One region of the Mesorhizobium abyssinicae genome, then DNA from elsewhere that is predicted to be linked to it. Evidence: riboswitches for the same ligand, from Rfam matches in the RefSeq annotation. Region 1 holds a riboswitch; the other holds the start of a gene.
What was found. Region 1 has a riboswitch for cobalamin ahead of metE (5-methyltetrahydropteroyltriglutamate--homocysteine S-methyltransferase). Riboswitches for the same ligand answer to the same signal wherever they lie in the genome.
Positions count from the first base shown of each region.

Region 1 (7,405 bases):
GGGCCGCAGCTGGGCCCGCGGACCCCATGGTGGAATATCCGGCGCCGGATCAGGATGCCATCGCGGAAGAGCCGGGTTGGCTTGCTCCCGGCGGATGCCGGCAGGGGTGTTCGGACCGCGCCAAGTAGCTATGCGCAGATGGCCGAGATTCAATGAGCGGCGTCCTAAATCTCAACGCTGCGTAGAATGCGCGCTTCGAGCGCGGCTGCGACGAAAGCTATCTAGCGGCTGGTGGATGGGTCTTACCGCATAACACCTGCAGGCAGGTACCCATCGTTATTCTGCGTTTATCGGTCTCATGATGCAGATCTCGGAGCAAAATAGCGGCTGCGTCATTGACGTCAACGCGATTCGCTCCAAGCTGCGGCGGCTAACCTGAACAACGCCTGGCCTCTCAGCCGATCAAGCCGGTCATCTCTCCCCTCCTCCACGGCAAACAAGCCCGGTCGCGTTTATTTACTACCCGAATGCGACCGCTGCATCTACGCCGCCGAACCTAGCCAGCAAGCGATCGCCATGAGGGTTGCGTGCGATCTGCGGTTTTGCAGTCGGTGGTGAGTACCTGCTTCTCGTTCGTGTGGTCTAGCTGTGAAATCTGGACACACTGCACTCTTTGACGCGCCTTGCGCCAGTCTCAACCCCGTCGTCGAAGTCTACACCGGCACTTTTCCACTGCCAGATCTGCAGGCGGCGATCCACTGCATCGCGGAGGTTGGATCTTCCAATATGGCGACCCGCTTCGCAAAGCCAAAAAAGGCATTTTGCGCCGTGCTTACCGGCTTGCGCCCGTCGTATGCATCGTAGCATGCTCTCAGGGCGGCTTCGTGGATCAGGTCTCTGCGATCTGCCGGCCATTCATTGAGAAAATCGATTGCATCCGCAAGGCCGGCAATCTCTTGGATGATGTGCGTAGCCCGCTTCACGAAAAGGGGGCTGCTGAAAACCTCAGCGTTCATTCGTTCCTCCAACCTTCCAAATAAGCCAATTTGCGTGAAGAGGCGCCGCATCGACGCGGCGACCATGGCACAATGTGTTGTCAGGGCGATGACGGTTCACGAGAAAGATCCGCGATTGCGGCCGGGTAGCGATCCGCAACATCATGCATGGCTTGCTTGCTATGAAACGCGGCCGTCATTATTGAGCTATAAAGTGATTCATCACCGCCGTTCTAAAGTGCGCAAGAGCGCGCGCCGGCACTGCCAAGCGTGCCCGCAACAAAGCCGCAGCCTGACCGGACTTTTCAGGCTCGACTAAGCGGATCCGGCACGATTTCGCACTTGCGATAAAAAATTTGTGCATTGCAATATCAGTTGCTATCGGTATGGTCATGTTGTCGGCCATCTACTCCTCTCGGCCATCTACTCCTCCCAGATGAGGTGCCGACGTTGAGTGGGGCGCACCTCCTCCCGCGTCTCATTCGAAATAGAGCCCGCTGCCACCTCCTCCCGGCAGCGGGCTTTTTCTTTGTCTGAGGCGCGATTTCGGTTGGGCCAACGCATTTGGCTAAGCGAGGCGAATATTCCGAACTTCCAGGCCTTTCTTGCCCTGCCCGCATTGGACAAACACCTTCTGCCCCTCCATGCGTCCGGCGAAGCCTTGATAAGCGTGCGCTGGAGCAGCGTGTCCTCTGCTTTGGGGTCCTTGACGCAGTCTGCGACCAGCTTGAACTTGGCGTTCAGCAGGTAATAGGGCCACACGCGCGCGCCGGATGCTCAGTCCTGAGCGGGTCTGCGCGGTGGCATGAACGAAGACGTCCTTCTCACCGTTTCAGGAGCAATGAAGCCGAAACCCTTTTCGCAATTGTACCACTGCCCCTGGCACAGGGCATGATCGCTACCATCTGGCCGCATGACGGATGATCACACAGCCAGCCAACACCACGACCTGGACGCTCTCGCCGATCAGGCGCCAGGGCACTGAGTAGCTGTTAGTATCCAGATCGATCGCACAGTCGGCCTGGACCTTGCGGATCAGGTCCTGCAGGTGCCCAACGGCGAGCTGCCGGAAAGCGCGCGGAGCGCTCGAGCTTCAGCGGCAAAACGTTCCACGGGTGCAACGCCGGTTGTTCTCCCTGGTCGGCAACCTCGCGCGTCCACCGATCCAGATGCGCCTCGAACGCCGCCCAGCTCTCGAACCGCCGGCCGGCGTTCGCGTTCTTCTTGACGTAGCCGACCCGCGTTCGTCTTTCCCCTCTGCTTCGTCTGGGGCAGCTTTGTTGCGCCCTTGAACGCGCCAATCCTGACTCCGCCTGGGATGGCGTGAAGCAGAACTGCAGGCCGAGCACCTCGCGTCTGGAGCGAGCCGCCCGGCGCGGCCATGAAGCGTTAAAAGTAAATCCTCACCGAGCTTGAACAGAGATGCCAGTTTGCGTGCTTCTACCCCTTTTATTGCGTTAGGTTGCCCGAAATGAACTGCATCTGGAATCGGATATAAGCCGAGTACGAGCGCGCGGCTGGCCCCACCTTGGCACTTCTTTTCGAGCAGTAGTCGCTATCCATAGTAGTGGATTGAATCCAACCCTTGGTGCCCAGGTTTGACGGCGGCGATGATTTTGTCCGGGTCGGCGGTCCAAGTGAAGCGTTTGGGTTGTCGGATTATGCTCGGCGAGGAAGCGGTTGATGGCCCCTACAGGAGGACGACAGGTTGAAAGCCGCCTCGCTTGAGGCGTCGCTTCGACAGCGCGGTGAAGAAGCCCTCGACGGCGTCGAGCCAGACACACTGCGTTCGCGCCCCAATCGGTCCGACCAAAGGCGCGGCTAACGACCCTTGCGCGGCCGGGCCGAACCGCCGTCTGTCACAGTTCTGCACAGCGCGCCCATTTGTCGATTTGGCTCGGTCCCTGCAGCAGCCAAGGTCTGCTTCATGTAGCCAATCTGCCTTCTCGCGTGCCGCATTAAACATATTCACGATCCGAACGCCCCTTGTTCGACCCTCACGCGACTTGGAAATCACTGCGATAATACAAATGCGTTCACATAATGACATAAAGATTTCTTTATGCGCGGTTGACAAGAGAGCGCACTGCTGTGATTGTGTCCAAGCCATGGTTCTCCGTACGGCGCAGCCGCAGCGGAGCTAAGAGGGAAGCCGGTGCGATGCCGGCGCTGCCCCCGCAACTGTTAGAGGCGAGCCGACCCCACTTATGTCACTGAGGCGAACAGCCTCGGCAAGACGGGTAGAGGCTATGACCCCCGAGCTAGGAGACCTGCCACGGCGAACTATTGTCCACGGGCGGGGTGTCTCGGTGGCCGCTGGCAGCCCGGCGTTCGTACCGGCCTAATGGCGCCTTCGTTGTCCCCCACGCCCCAACCATCGGGGTATCGCATGACTCTCTCTCAGCAAATTCCTGTAGCAACGCTTGGTGTGCCGCGTATCGGTCGCAGGCGGGAATTGAAATTCTCAGTTGAAAGCTATTGGTCCGGAAAATCTTGCGCTGCCGAGCTTCTCGCGACGGCAAAGGCGCTCCGTGCCGCGAGCTGGGAGGAGCAGCGCGATCGCGGTGTGTCGAAAATCCCGTCGAACGACTTTTCGCTCTACGACCATGTACTCGACACCGCCGCCATGGTCGGCGCTGTGCCGTCCCGCTACGCATGGAATAGCGGCGAGGTCCCACTCGACATCTATTTCGCCATGGCCCGTGGCAACCAAGGTCAGACGGGGAATTGCGACTCTGGTCGGGAGGATGCGGCTTGCCCTGCCCTAACCGCGATGGAAATGACCAAATGGTTCGACACCAACTATCATTACATTGTGCCGGAACTTGACGACGATCAGGCGTTCACACTCTCGTCGACCAAACCGGTTGATTACTTCCTCGAGGCTAAAGCCCTGGGCATTCATACACGCCCGGTCATCCTTGGACCGGTCACTTTTCTCAAGCTGGCGAAGTCACCTGCCCAAGGTTTCAATCCCCTCACGCTGCTGCCGCGGCTTCTGCCCGTCTACGAGCAACTCCTGCGGAGGTTGAAACTTTCGGGAGCCGACTGGGTGCAGATCGATGAGCCAGCGCTTGTGCTCGATCTAAACCCGAACGAACGAGCCGCACTTGAATTTGCCTATGGGCAGCTGTCGAAGGCCGCGCCCGAGCTGAAGATCATGCTGGCTACTTATTTCGGGCCGCTGGGGGACAATCTCGAGACGGCGATATCGCTGCCTTTGGCCGGCCTGCATCTTGATCTCTCGCGTGCTCCTGAACAGTTGGAGACGGCTGGTCGGCTCGCGCCTAAGGATCTGGTGTTATCGCTTGGCTTGATCAATGGCCGCAACGTCTGGCGCGCGAACCTCACTGCCATTCTCGACCGCATCAAGCCGATCGTCGCGGGCTGGCCGTTGGACCGAGTCGAGATCGCGCCTTCGTGCTCGATGCTGCATGTGCCGATCGACTTGCGTATGGAGACGGTACTGGATGCGAACATCAGGTCGTGGCTCGCCTTCGCGGCCCAGAAGACCGACGAGCTGGTCATCGTGGCTCGGGCTTTGTCCCAAGGTAGAGATGCCGTGGCTGGCGAGTTGAAAGCTTCTGACGAGGCTGCCTCGACTCGCGCAACATCCACGAAGGTCCATGACCCGCTCGTTGAAGGGCGGATCGCCGACATCAACGGCGCTATGAAGCAACGAAAGAGCGCATTTGCCGACCGTTCCAAGGTCCAGGCCAGCACGCTCGGCCTGCCGCCGTTCCCTACGACGACCATTGGATCCTTTCCGCAGACGCCTCAGGTGCGCAAGGCGCGGTCCGCTCACGGGAAGGGCCATCTCAGCTATGTCGATTACGAAACCTTTCTGAAGAAGGAGACCGAGGCTGCTATTCGCTGGCAGGAGGAGATCGGGCTGGACGTGCTGGTGCATGGCGAGTTCGAACGAAACGACATGGTACAGCATTTCGGCGAGCAACTTTCCGGCTTCGCCTTCACCGAACATGCCTGGGTGCAGAGCTATGGGTCGCGCTGCGTGCGTCCCCCCATCATCTTCGGCGACGTATCGCGCCCCAATCCGATGACGGTGCGCTGGTGGCAATTCGCCCAGTCGCTTACGCAAAAGCCTGTGAAGGGAATGCTTACAGGCCCGGTGACCATTCTCAATTGGTCTTTTGTTCGCGATGACGTACCCCGCTCCGAGGTCTGCCGCCAGATCGCGCTCGCTATTCGCGATGAAGTGACGGACCTCGAAAGATTCGGCGCAAGGATGATCCAGATCGACGAGGCCGCGTTTCGCGAAGGCTTGCCACTGCGCAAGTGCGACTGGAAGGTCTATCTCGACTGGTCGGTCGAATGCTTCCGGATCGCTTCAACAGGTGTAAAGGACTCGACTCAGATCCATACCCACATGTGCTATTCGGAGTTCAACGAGATCATCGACGCGATCGCTGAGCTGGACGCTGATGTAATTTCGATTGAGACATCGCGCTCGGCAATGGAACTGCTGGACGCCTTTACGAGCTCTAAATATCCGAACGAAATCGGTCCCGGAGTCTATGACATCCACTCACCGCGCGTTCCGGAAGTCGCCGAGATTTCGGCCCTCCTCATGCTTGCCCGCGAGCGCTTGTCTGATGGTCACCTTTGGGTAAACCCCGACTGTGGCCTCAAAACACGCAATTGGGAGGAGGTCCGCCCTGCCCTCCTGAACATGGTCGCTGCAGCACGCGCGCTCCGGGAGAGAGTGGAGGTCTGAGGCTTTGCCGAATTCTCGTCATGTGGCGAGTCAACGGCTAACGCTGCCTCGAATCCCGCGAAAACGCCTCGGCTCGCAGAACGTCCTGGCAACATGATGCCATCGCGACGAGCAGGCGACGGAAGCGCCGTCTGCGCGTTTAGATTAGATCAGGGGACTTGGTGGAAGCCGAGTGGCCTCCCTCTCAGTGATGGTTCGCTATTACCGTTTTTTGCGACTTTCCGAAGCTCAGGCCATTTATTTTCCTGAAATCCGCGACACAGGTCGAGGCGTTGTCGCGGTTTCGGCCGGTAAAATGGGATAGACGACGTTGGGCACCCTTCCGGTCAACGCGTTAAGGAAGGCAACGAGCCGGTCGACTTCTTCTGTCGTCAATTCTTCGCCGAGTTGAGTCTTTCCCATGATGGCCACGGCCTGTTTCAGATCCCATACCTTGCCCGAATGAAAATACGGCGCGGTGAGCGTTACATTGCGCAGCGGCGCCACGCGGAAGACATAAGAATCTTCGGCTTTATTGGTGACCGCCAATCGGCCCTTGTCATTTTCCGGCAGGATGTCAGCGCTGGGCCTTTCAACAAGGCCGAATGGGTAGTAGCCGTCCCCGCCAACGTTGACACCGGCATGGCAGGACGAGCAGCCTTTGTCCATGAAAAGTGCCAGACCCTGTTTTTGTTCGGTTGTCATGGCGGCGTCATCACCATTGAGGAAATCATCGAAAGGGGCTGGCGTGACCAGTGTCGCCTCGAAGGCTTCGATTGCCTTGGTGAAGTTTTCGAAGGTGACGCGATCGGCTTCATCCGGGAAAGCTGCGTTGAACCACTCGACATATTGCGGCATCGACTTGAGCGTGGCGACGAGTTGATCCGGTGTGTTGGCCATTTCGACAGCGGCTTGCACTGGTCCCTTGGCTTGGGCCTTGAGGTCTTCGGCGCGACCATCCCAGAACTGCGCGATGTTGAAGACAGCGTTCAAAACCGTGGGCGCGTTGCGCGGCCCTTTTTGCCAACCATGGCCGATCGAAGTCTCACGGTTGTCGTCGCCCCCAGTTGCCAAGTTGTGGCACGAATTGCATGAGAAGACGCCTGATGCCGAGACGCGTGGATCGAAGAAGATTGCCTTGCCGAGAGCGATCTTCGCTGGGGTAATCGGGTTGTTGGTGACTGCCGGTGTGATAGATGCTAAAGGCTTGAAAGTGGCCAGAGCGGTTTCTCTGAGGTGTTCGGGGATCGCTTGATCAGCAAAAGCGGCGGCTGCGGGCACGGCGATAGCCATCGTAGTCAACAGGACTTTCATAGACGATCTCTCTGCGTGGTGTACGCATCCACTTTGGGGTATGCGGTTCGTGAACGCCCTGCGCTAGATCAGCGGCGGGAGGAGAATCGGGTCGTCTGACACCGTTATTCCGCGACAGCGGCGCAAACGGCAGGGAAGGGAACCGCCTTTTTCGATTGGATCTCAAAGAGATGCTTGAGGCACCTATCGTCAGCTCTCGTTACGAAGCAGCATCTGCTCGACCTCAAGGGTGCTGCTGAATGCTCTAAAGTTCATTCGTTCCCCGGTCCATTGAACCTTCATTGTGGAACCTCCGCTTACAGACTTCGCCAAAATGGCAGTATCTATTCTTGCATACAACTCATGCGCGTCAAATTCAAAACAACTCATGGGAGAAAGACCTATGATCCGCACGCTCGCAATGGCAGCCTTCCTTCTTATAACCTGCGTCTCGTCTTTCACG
Region 1 is NZ_JARAKC010000032.1:41,908-49,312, reverse strand. It holds gene PU724_RS31480 (DUF982 domain-containing protein) at 654-956, opposite strand; gene PU724_RS31475 (hypothetical protein) at 1,135-1,341, opposite strand; partial or broken gene PU724_RS31470 (Mu transposase domain-containing protein) at 1,809-2,176, opposite strand; partial or broken gene PU724_RS31465 (IS630 family transposase) at 2,491-2,724, opposite strand; cobalamin riboswitch at 3,028-3,227, shown strand; gene metE (5-methyltetrahydropteroyltriglutamate--homocysteine S-methyltransferase) at 3,325-5,670, shown strand; gene PU724_RS31455 (cytochrome-c peroxidase) at 5,908-6,963, opposite strand; gene PU724_RS31450 (hypothetical protein) at 7,153-7,405, opposite strand, start outside.

Region 2 (7,405 bases), on a different contig from region 1:
CGCGCCGTCTGCAGCACGGTCTGTCCGGCAAGGCATTCGGCGTCGACGTCGGAAAGCGAGAAGCGCACCGGCGTCGCGGCCTCGACGGGGGTCTCGACGCCGCCGTCGCCCGGCAGCGCGAACGGCGCCGGCACTTCCTCCACCGTCGGCGCGGCAAAGCTTTCCTGGTGATACCTGGCCATGTCGAAGCCCGCCGCCTCCAACATCTGCCGCACCGCGCGCATGAACGGGTCGGGGCCGCAGCAGAATATCTCGCGCTCGCGGAAGTCGGGAGCGAGCAGCGGCAGGCGAATGGCGTCGATGCGGCCCATATGACCGAACCAGCCCTCGCGGCTGGAGCGTTCCTCGATCATGAAGCCGAGCGACAGGCCGGGCATGCGGCTGCCCAGCAATTCAAGCTCCTTGCGAAAAATGATCTCTTCCGCCCTGCGTGCGCAGTTGACGAAGCCGACATCGGTCCAGGGCGCGCAGTCGTTCAGCCAGCGCAGCATCGACATCATCGGTGTTACGCCGGAGCCGGCCGAGATGAACAGGTACTTGGCCGCCGGATGGCTGTGCAGCGAGAAATCGCCGGCCGGGCCATAGGCCTTCACATGGGCGCCGGGCTTGAGATTGTCGAACATCCAGCGCGTGCCGATGCTGCCGGCCTGCGCCTTCACCGTCACCGCGATCGAGAACGGCCGCGAGGGCGATGAGGACAGCGTGTAGGTGCGCATCAGCGGTCCGTCGGCGACCGGCAGTTCCAGCGTCACGAACTGGCCGGGCTTGTAGCGGAACCAGGTCTGGTTGTCGGAGCGGAAGGTGAAGGTCTTGACGTCCGGCGCCTCGTCGCTGACGCCGATCACCTCCAGCACCTGCAGCCGGTCGTTCCAGGGCGCCATCTCGTCGAGATGGCGATAGAGGGCGAGATCCGTCATCGCGTTCATCCCTTCACCTCAAGCAACGCTGCGCAGCGCCGGCCGGCCGCCTTCGGCAAGGCGCGGGCCCATGAAGGAGGCGTACCATTCGACGAACTGGATGACGCCGCCCTCATGCTGCTCCGAATAGGGGCCGGGCTCATAGGCCGGCGAGAGGATGCCGAAAGCATTTTCCTCGACGATGCGGCGATCCTGGTCGTTGGTCTCGGTCCAGACATGGGTGAGTTCGGCAAGATCGTAATCGACGCCTTCCACCGCATCCTTGTGGACCAGCCATTTCGTCGTCACCGCGGTTTCGGTGGCGCTGATCGGCAGCACCCGGAAGGTGACGGCATGGTCGATCAGGATATGGTTCCAGGTGGTCGGATAGTGATAGTGCATCAACGTGCCGATGCGGTCCGCCGAGACGCTCGTGGAAAGGTTCTTCCTCACCGCGCGCTTGCCGCTCATCGTGTAGCTGACGGCGTCGCGCAAGAGCGGCGCGCGGGTGGCGCGATACTGTCCCGCCGGGTCGATGCGGAACTTGCTCGGCAGGCCCGCCGCCTCGCATTTCGCCCAATGCGCCTGCATCTCGGGATCGCTTTCGGCACCATGCACGCCGGTCACCGTCGGCGCCTCGGGGAAGGTCTTGCAGAGTTCGGGATGGTTGCCGGCGCAATGGTAGCACTCGCGGTTGTTTTCCCAGACCAGCTTCCAGTTGCCCTTCTCGACGATGGTCGATTCGAAAGCGACCTTCGCTTCGCTCAACCGATGCGGCAGGAGATAGGGTTCGATCATGGCGCGCATTAGCGCGAAATCGGCGGGCTCCTTCGCCAGGCAGATGAAGATGTAGCCGCCGACGCTTTCGCAAGCGACCGGCTTCAGGCCGAACTGGCTCTTGTCGAAACCATCCGCCATCTGGCGGGCGAACAGCAGCCTGCCGTCGAGCTCGTAGGTCCATTGATGATAGGGGCAGACGAGCTTCGCCGCGGTGCCCTTCTCGGCGTTGCAGACGCGGCTGCCGCGATGGCGGCAGGAATTATGGAAGGCATTGACCCTGCCTTGCTGGTCGCGAACCAGGACTACCGGATAGTCGCCGACCTGCGCGGTGATGTAGCAGCCCGGCTTCGGCAATTCGCAATCGTGGCCGATGAACAGCCAGTCGCGGTACCAGATCAGCTCCATGTCGAGCTTGAAATAGTCCGGGTCGGTATAGAAAGGCTGTTCAAGCGAAAAGCCCGGCCTGCGGCCGTGCAGCAGCCTCAGCATGTCGTTGCGCGCATCCATGTCCTGTCCTCGCGTTTGTCGCACCGCTTCAAGGACTGAACTGGTGGTGATTGAGAAGAACGACCGCCGCCGGCATGGCCGGGCACGCACCATTCGCCTCTTGACCGCCCACCGCGATCAGTCGAGTTCAAGTATCCCTGGCTGGTTTCCGGGCTCTGGAGTGCCCTGGCGGGCGGTCGCGGCACCTTCCCAGGCCGATGGCCCAGTGGTCTCCCGTCGCGACTTTGAACTCCACCACCGTTGCGGGGGCAGCGCCGGGTTCTGACCGGCTTCCCAATTCTCCGTCCCGTCGTCACGGAGCGGCACCTGAGATGGTCTGATCTTAATCACGACAGCCGCCGCGCCATCGGCATGAAAACGACATCGCATCCATGCGGCGCGACACGACCCATGAAGCTGATATTGGCCCTGCAAGGCGACCGATGTCACACGCTGCCGCATGCGAATCGAGGCGGAGAAAACCGTGTTCGAATCGGCCCTGGGCGGCTCTGAATTGGTTAACAGTATAGAAAAGTGACTATTAGGAGATTCTAAAATCGAACCGAACGGTTCGTTTCTGTTGACAATGCGTGCAGGACGGTGTGAACGCAGATCTTCGGAATCGTCACTTGGCTCGATGGACGATTTGATCAACCAATTGATATTGCTTCGCATTTCGTCACGTGTAGATGGCCTTGGTACAATTTCAAGGTGCAGATTCATAGGCCAGACGGAAAAACTTCGTGATTGGAAAGCGGCCGATAGCTCTCCCACATCGGGGCTGTCCGAACGACGCGATTTCCTCCCAAGACACGCCGCTAGACGGACGGAAAAAATATACTGGAGTACCAAAAATGAAAAAGATTGCTCTTACTGCCGCCGCCCTTCTGGCCATTTCCGGCAGCGCCTTTGCTGGTGGCAGCGACAATTACGGTTCGAACGGTGCCAATCAGCCCGCCGCTGCCGTCGACAGCTCGTACACGGCTTCGATCGAGAAGTCGGAACCCGCCGCTCAGACACCGGCACAGGGCTCGGACCGCAACCTGTTCGGCAACAACTAACACACGATCCCTGACCCGCGGTGGGCAAGAGCCTGCCGCTCGGGATCGTCAGAAATTCAGGAGCACTAAAATGAAGAAGATCATCCTTGCCACAGCGGCCCTTCTGGCCATCTCGGGCGGCGCTTTCGCATCCGGCAGCGACAATTACGGTTCCAACGGTGCCAATCAGCCCGCTGCTGCCGTCGACAGCTCGTACACGGCATCGATCAAGAAGTCGGAACCGGCCGCCGAGCAGCCCGCCAACCAGGGCAGCGACCGTAACCTCTTCGGCAACAACTAAACCGACCGGACCGCGATCCCGGACCTCCGGTTCGGGTCGCGGCCAAACGGAAGCCGGACGCGGCGGCTGGCCCGCCGCTCCTACGCAAATCCAGGAGTACCCAAAATGAAGAAGATTGCTCTTACTGCCGCCGCACTTTTGATCGCCGCCGGCAGCGCCTATGCCCGCAACGACAATGTTGGTGGGACCGACATCAACAATCAGCGGCCGGCCGCCAACGTCGACACCACGCAGACGTCGTCGACGCGCGACACCAGCTCGCCGGTCTACAAGCTGCTGAACTCGTCGGGCGATGTCGAGAAGTCCGCGCCTCAGGGTAGCGACCGCAACCTGTTCGGGCGCTAACAGCCGTCCATCCCGGATCGGGATGGACCGGGCTGAAATAGCAAGAGCGGCGGGCACAGCCCGCCGCTCCTTTTTTGTCTCACGTGAAGGTCAGGCCGCCTTGGCTTCCGCCATATGAAGCGTGAAGGAGTGGCCGTCAGCGTCGAAGATGTGCAGGTCGCCGGGATCGGCGTTGAGCCGCAGCACAGCGCCGCGCTTGACCTCGACATTGCCCGGCAGTTTCGTCACCAGCGGCAGGTCGGCGCGGCCGATGTCGACATAGACGAGCTGGACCTCGCCGAGCTGCTCGACATAGTCCACCGTTCCCTCAAACAGATACTCGGTGCCGGTAGCGATCGCCAGGTCTTCCGGCCGCACGCCGAAACTCACCGCCGCACCATTCGCCGAGGCGGGTGTGGCGATCGGCACCGTCGCCTTGCGGCCGCCGACATGGCTGATGACGGTCGGGTCGCCGGCCTTTTCGATCTTCGCCGGCAGGATGTTCATGGCCGGTGAGCCGATGAACTGGGCAACGAACAGATTACCGGGCCGCTTGTAGAGCTCCATCGGCGTGCCGACCTGCTCGATGCGGCCTTCCTTCAGCACCACGATGCGATCGGCCAGCGTCATCGCCTCGACCTGGTCGTGGGTGACGTAGATCATCGTCGTGTTCGGCATCGATTCCTTCAGCTTGGCGATCTCGATACGGGTGGCGACGCGAAGTGCGGCGTCGAGGTTGGACAGCGGCTCGTCGAACAGGAATACCTTCGGGTTGCGCACGATGGCGCGGCCGATGGCGACGCGCTGGCGCTGGCCGCCCGACATCGCCTTGGGCAGCCGGTCGAGATATTTGGTCAGTTGCAGGATCTCGGCCGCCTGCCGCACCCGCTTGTCGATCTCGGCCTTGCTTTCCTTGCCGATCTTCATCGAGAAGGCCATGTTGTCGTAGACGGTCATGTGCGGATAGAGCGCGTAGGACTGGAACACCATGGCGATGCCGCGCTTCGACGGCGGCACGTCGTTCACGACGTCGCCGGCGATCTTGAGTTCGCCCGAGGTGATCTCCTCGAGCCCGGCGATGGACCTCAGCAAGGTCGACTTGCCGCAGCCGGACGGGCCGACGAAAACGATGAACTCGCCCGACTTAATGTCGAGGTCGATGCCGTGCAGGATGTTGAGATTGCCGTACGACTTCTTGACTTGCCTCAGCGTGACATCGGCCATGATTGTCCTCCCAGTGACGTCCGTTTCAAAAACTCAGTCGATGCGCCCGAACCAGGCGCCGTAGCCGCCAAGGCGGATGGAGCCGGCGCCAGCTTGGCCCGAAAAGCCGTGCCCGGGCAAGGGCTGCAGCGAGCCGCCGCCGAGATCGACCTCGGCCGGCTTGCTGCCCAGGTTGAAGACGCAGACGACACGCTCATTGCCCTCGCGGCGGGTGAAGGCGACGGTGTCGCCCGCGCTTTCGATGAAGTCGATGTCGCCCTTGGCCAGCGCCGGATGCTGGCGGCGGAAGGCGAGGAAGCGCCGGTAGTGCTCGAGCAGCGAGCTTGCATCGCCCTGTTGCACGTTCACCGCCTGCGAAAGATGCTTGCCGGGCACCGGCAGCCACGGCTTGGCCGCCGAGAAGCCGCCATTCTTGGCGGCGGCATCCCACACCATCGGCGTACGGCAGCCGTCGCGGCCCTTGAATTCGGGCCAGAAACGGATGCCGTAGGGGTCCTGCAGGTCCTCGAAGCTGAGATCCGCCTCGCCGAGGCCGAGCTCCTCGCCCTGATAGAGGCAGACCGAGCCGCGCAGCGACATCAGCAGCGCCGAGATCACCTTGAGATAGGCGGTCGGATCGGCCTCGCTGGCGGCCCAGCGCGAGGCCGGCCGCATCACGTCGTGATTGGAGAAGGCCCAGCACGACCAGCCGTCGCTGGCGACCTTGCCGAAGGCTTCCAGCACCGTGCGCACCTTGGCGGCGCTGATCTTTTCGGGCGCCAGGAAGTCGAAGGAATAGCACATGTGGACGCGCTTGCCGCCGGCGGTGTAGGCGGCCACCACTTCCAGGCCGCGCTGCGAATCGCCGACTTCGCCGACCGCTGCCTGCGCCGGATATTCGTCGAGCAGGGCGCGGAAGCGTTCGAGGAAGCCGAGGTTCTCCGGCCGGCTCTTGTCGTAGATATGGTCCTGGTAGTTGTAGGGGTTGACGGCCGGTGCCGTCTGGTCGTTGCGCTCCTCGGGCGGCAGCGGCGGATTGTTCTCCAGCCCCTGGCTGTGGAAATAGAAATTGATCGTGTCGAGGCGGAAGCCGTCGACACCGCGCTCCAGCCAGAAACGGGTCACGTCGAGCAGCGCGTCCTGGACCTCCGCGTTGTGGAAGTTGAGGTCGGGCTGCTCGGCGAGGAAATTGTGCAGGTAGTATTGCTGGCGCCTGGTGTCCCATTGCCAGGCCGAGCCGCCGAAGATCGACAGCCAGTTGTTGGGAGGCGTGCCGTCCGGCCGGGCGTCGGCCCACACATACCAGTCGGCCTTCGGATTGCTGCGACTCGAACGGCTTTCCTTGAACCAGGGATGGATGTCGGCGGTATGCGACAGCACCTCGTCGATCATCACCTTGAGGCCAAGCCGATGCGCTTCCGCCACCAGCGCATCGAAATCGGCGAGCGTGCCGAACATCGGGTCGACGTCGCAATAGTCCGATACGTCGTAGCCGAAGTCCTTCATCGGCGACTTGAAGAAGGGCGAGATCCAGATGGCGTCGACGCCGAGCGAGGCGATGTAGGGCAGCCTGCGGACAATGCCCTTGAGGTCGCCTATGCCGTCATCGTTGGAGTCCTGATAGGAGCGCGGATAGATCTGGTAGATCACCGCGCCCCGCCACCAGTCGCGATCGACGGCGGGGTCGGGCCTCGACGTCGCCTTCAAAGCCGATTGCATTATCTCAACCTCCTTTCACCGAGCCGGCAAGCAGCCCGCGTACGAAATAACGCTGCAGCGAGAAGAACACGATCAGCGGCACGATGATGGTCACGAACGCCGATGTCGTGAGGATCTCCCAGTCGCCGCCGCGTGAGCCGAGCAGCGCGTTCAGCTTGGCGGTCAGCACGATCTGGTCGGCCTCTGTACCGAGGAAAACCATCGCCACCAAGAGATCGTTCCATACCCAAAGAAATTGGAAGATGGCGAAGGAGGCAAGCACCGGGAAGGACAGCGGCAGCACGATCTTGACGAAGATCTCGAAATCGCTGGCGCCGTCGATGCGCGCCGATTCCATGATCTCTCGCGGCAGCCCGGCAATGTAGCTCCTCAGCAGATAGATGGCGAAGGGCAGACCGAAGCCGGTATGCGCAAGCCAGATACCGAGATAGGTCTTCGACGGCACGCCGAAGAACGAACCGACGCCGTTGTAGAGCTTGAGCAAGGGGATCAGCGACATCTGCAGCGGCACGACGAGCAGGCCGATGATCACCGCGATCAGCAGGGCCCGGCCGGGAAAGCGCATCCAGGCCAGCGCGTAGGCGGCAAAGGCGGCGATCAGGATCGGGATCACGGTCGCCGGGATGGTGACGGTCAGCGAGTTCATGAAGGAGCGG
Region 2 is NZ_JARAKC010000003.1:494,801-502,205, forward strand. It holds gene PU724_RS10325 (FAD-binding oxidoreductase) at 1-917, opposite strand, end outside; gene PU724_RS10330 (aromatic ring-hydroxylating oxygenase subunit alpha) at 936-2,183, opposite strand; cobalamin riboswitch at 2,306-2,508, opposite strand; gene PU724_RS10335 (DUF680 domain-containing protein) at 3,017-3,223, shown strand; gene PU724_RS10340 (DUF680 domain-containing protein) at 3,294-3,503, shown strand; gene PU724_RS10345 (DUF680 domain-containing protein) at 3,609-3,848, shown strand; gene PU724_RS10350 (ABC transporter ATP-binding protein) at 3,939-5,051, opposite strand; gene bglA (beta-galactosidase BglA) at 5,085-6,749, opposite strand; gene PU724_RS10360 (carbohydrate ABC transporter permease) at 6,754-7,405, opposite strand, start outside.
Region 2: it holds a riboswitch for cobalamin, as region 1 does, so the genes downstream of both, PU724_RS10330 (aromatic ring-hydroxylating oxygenase subunit alpha) here and metE (5-methyltetrahydropteroyltriglutamate--homocysteine S-methyltransferase) in region 1, are expected to answer to the same signal.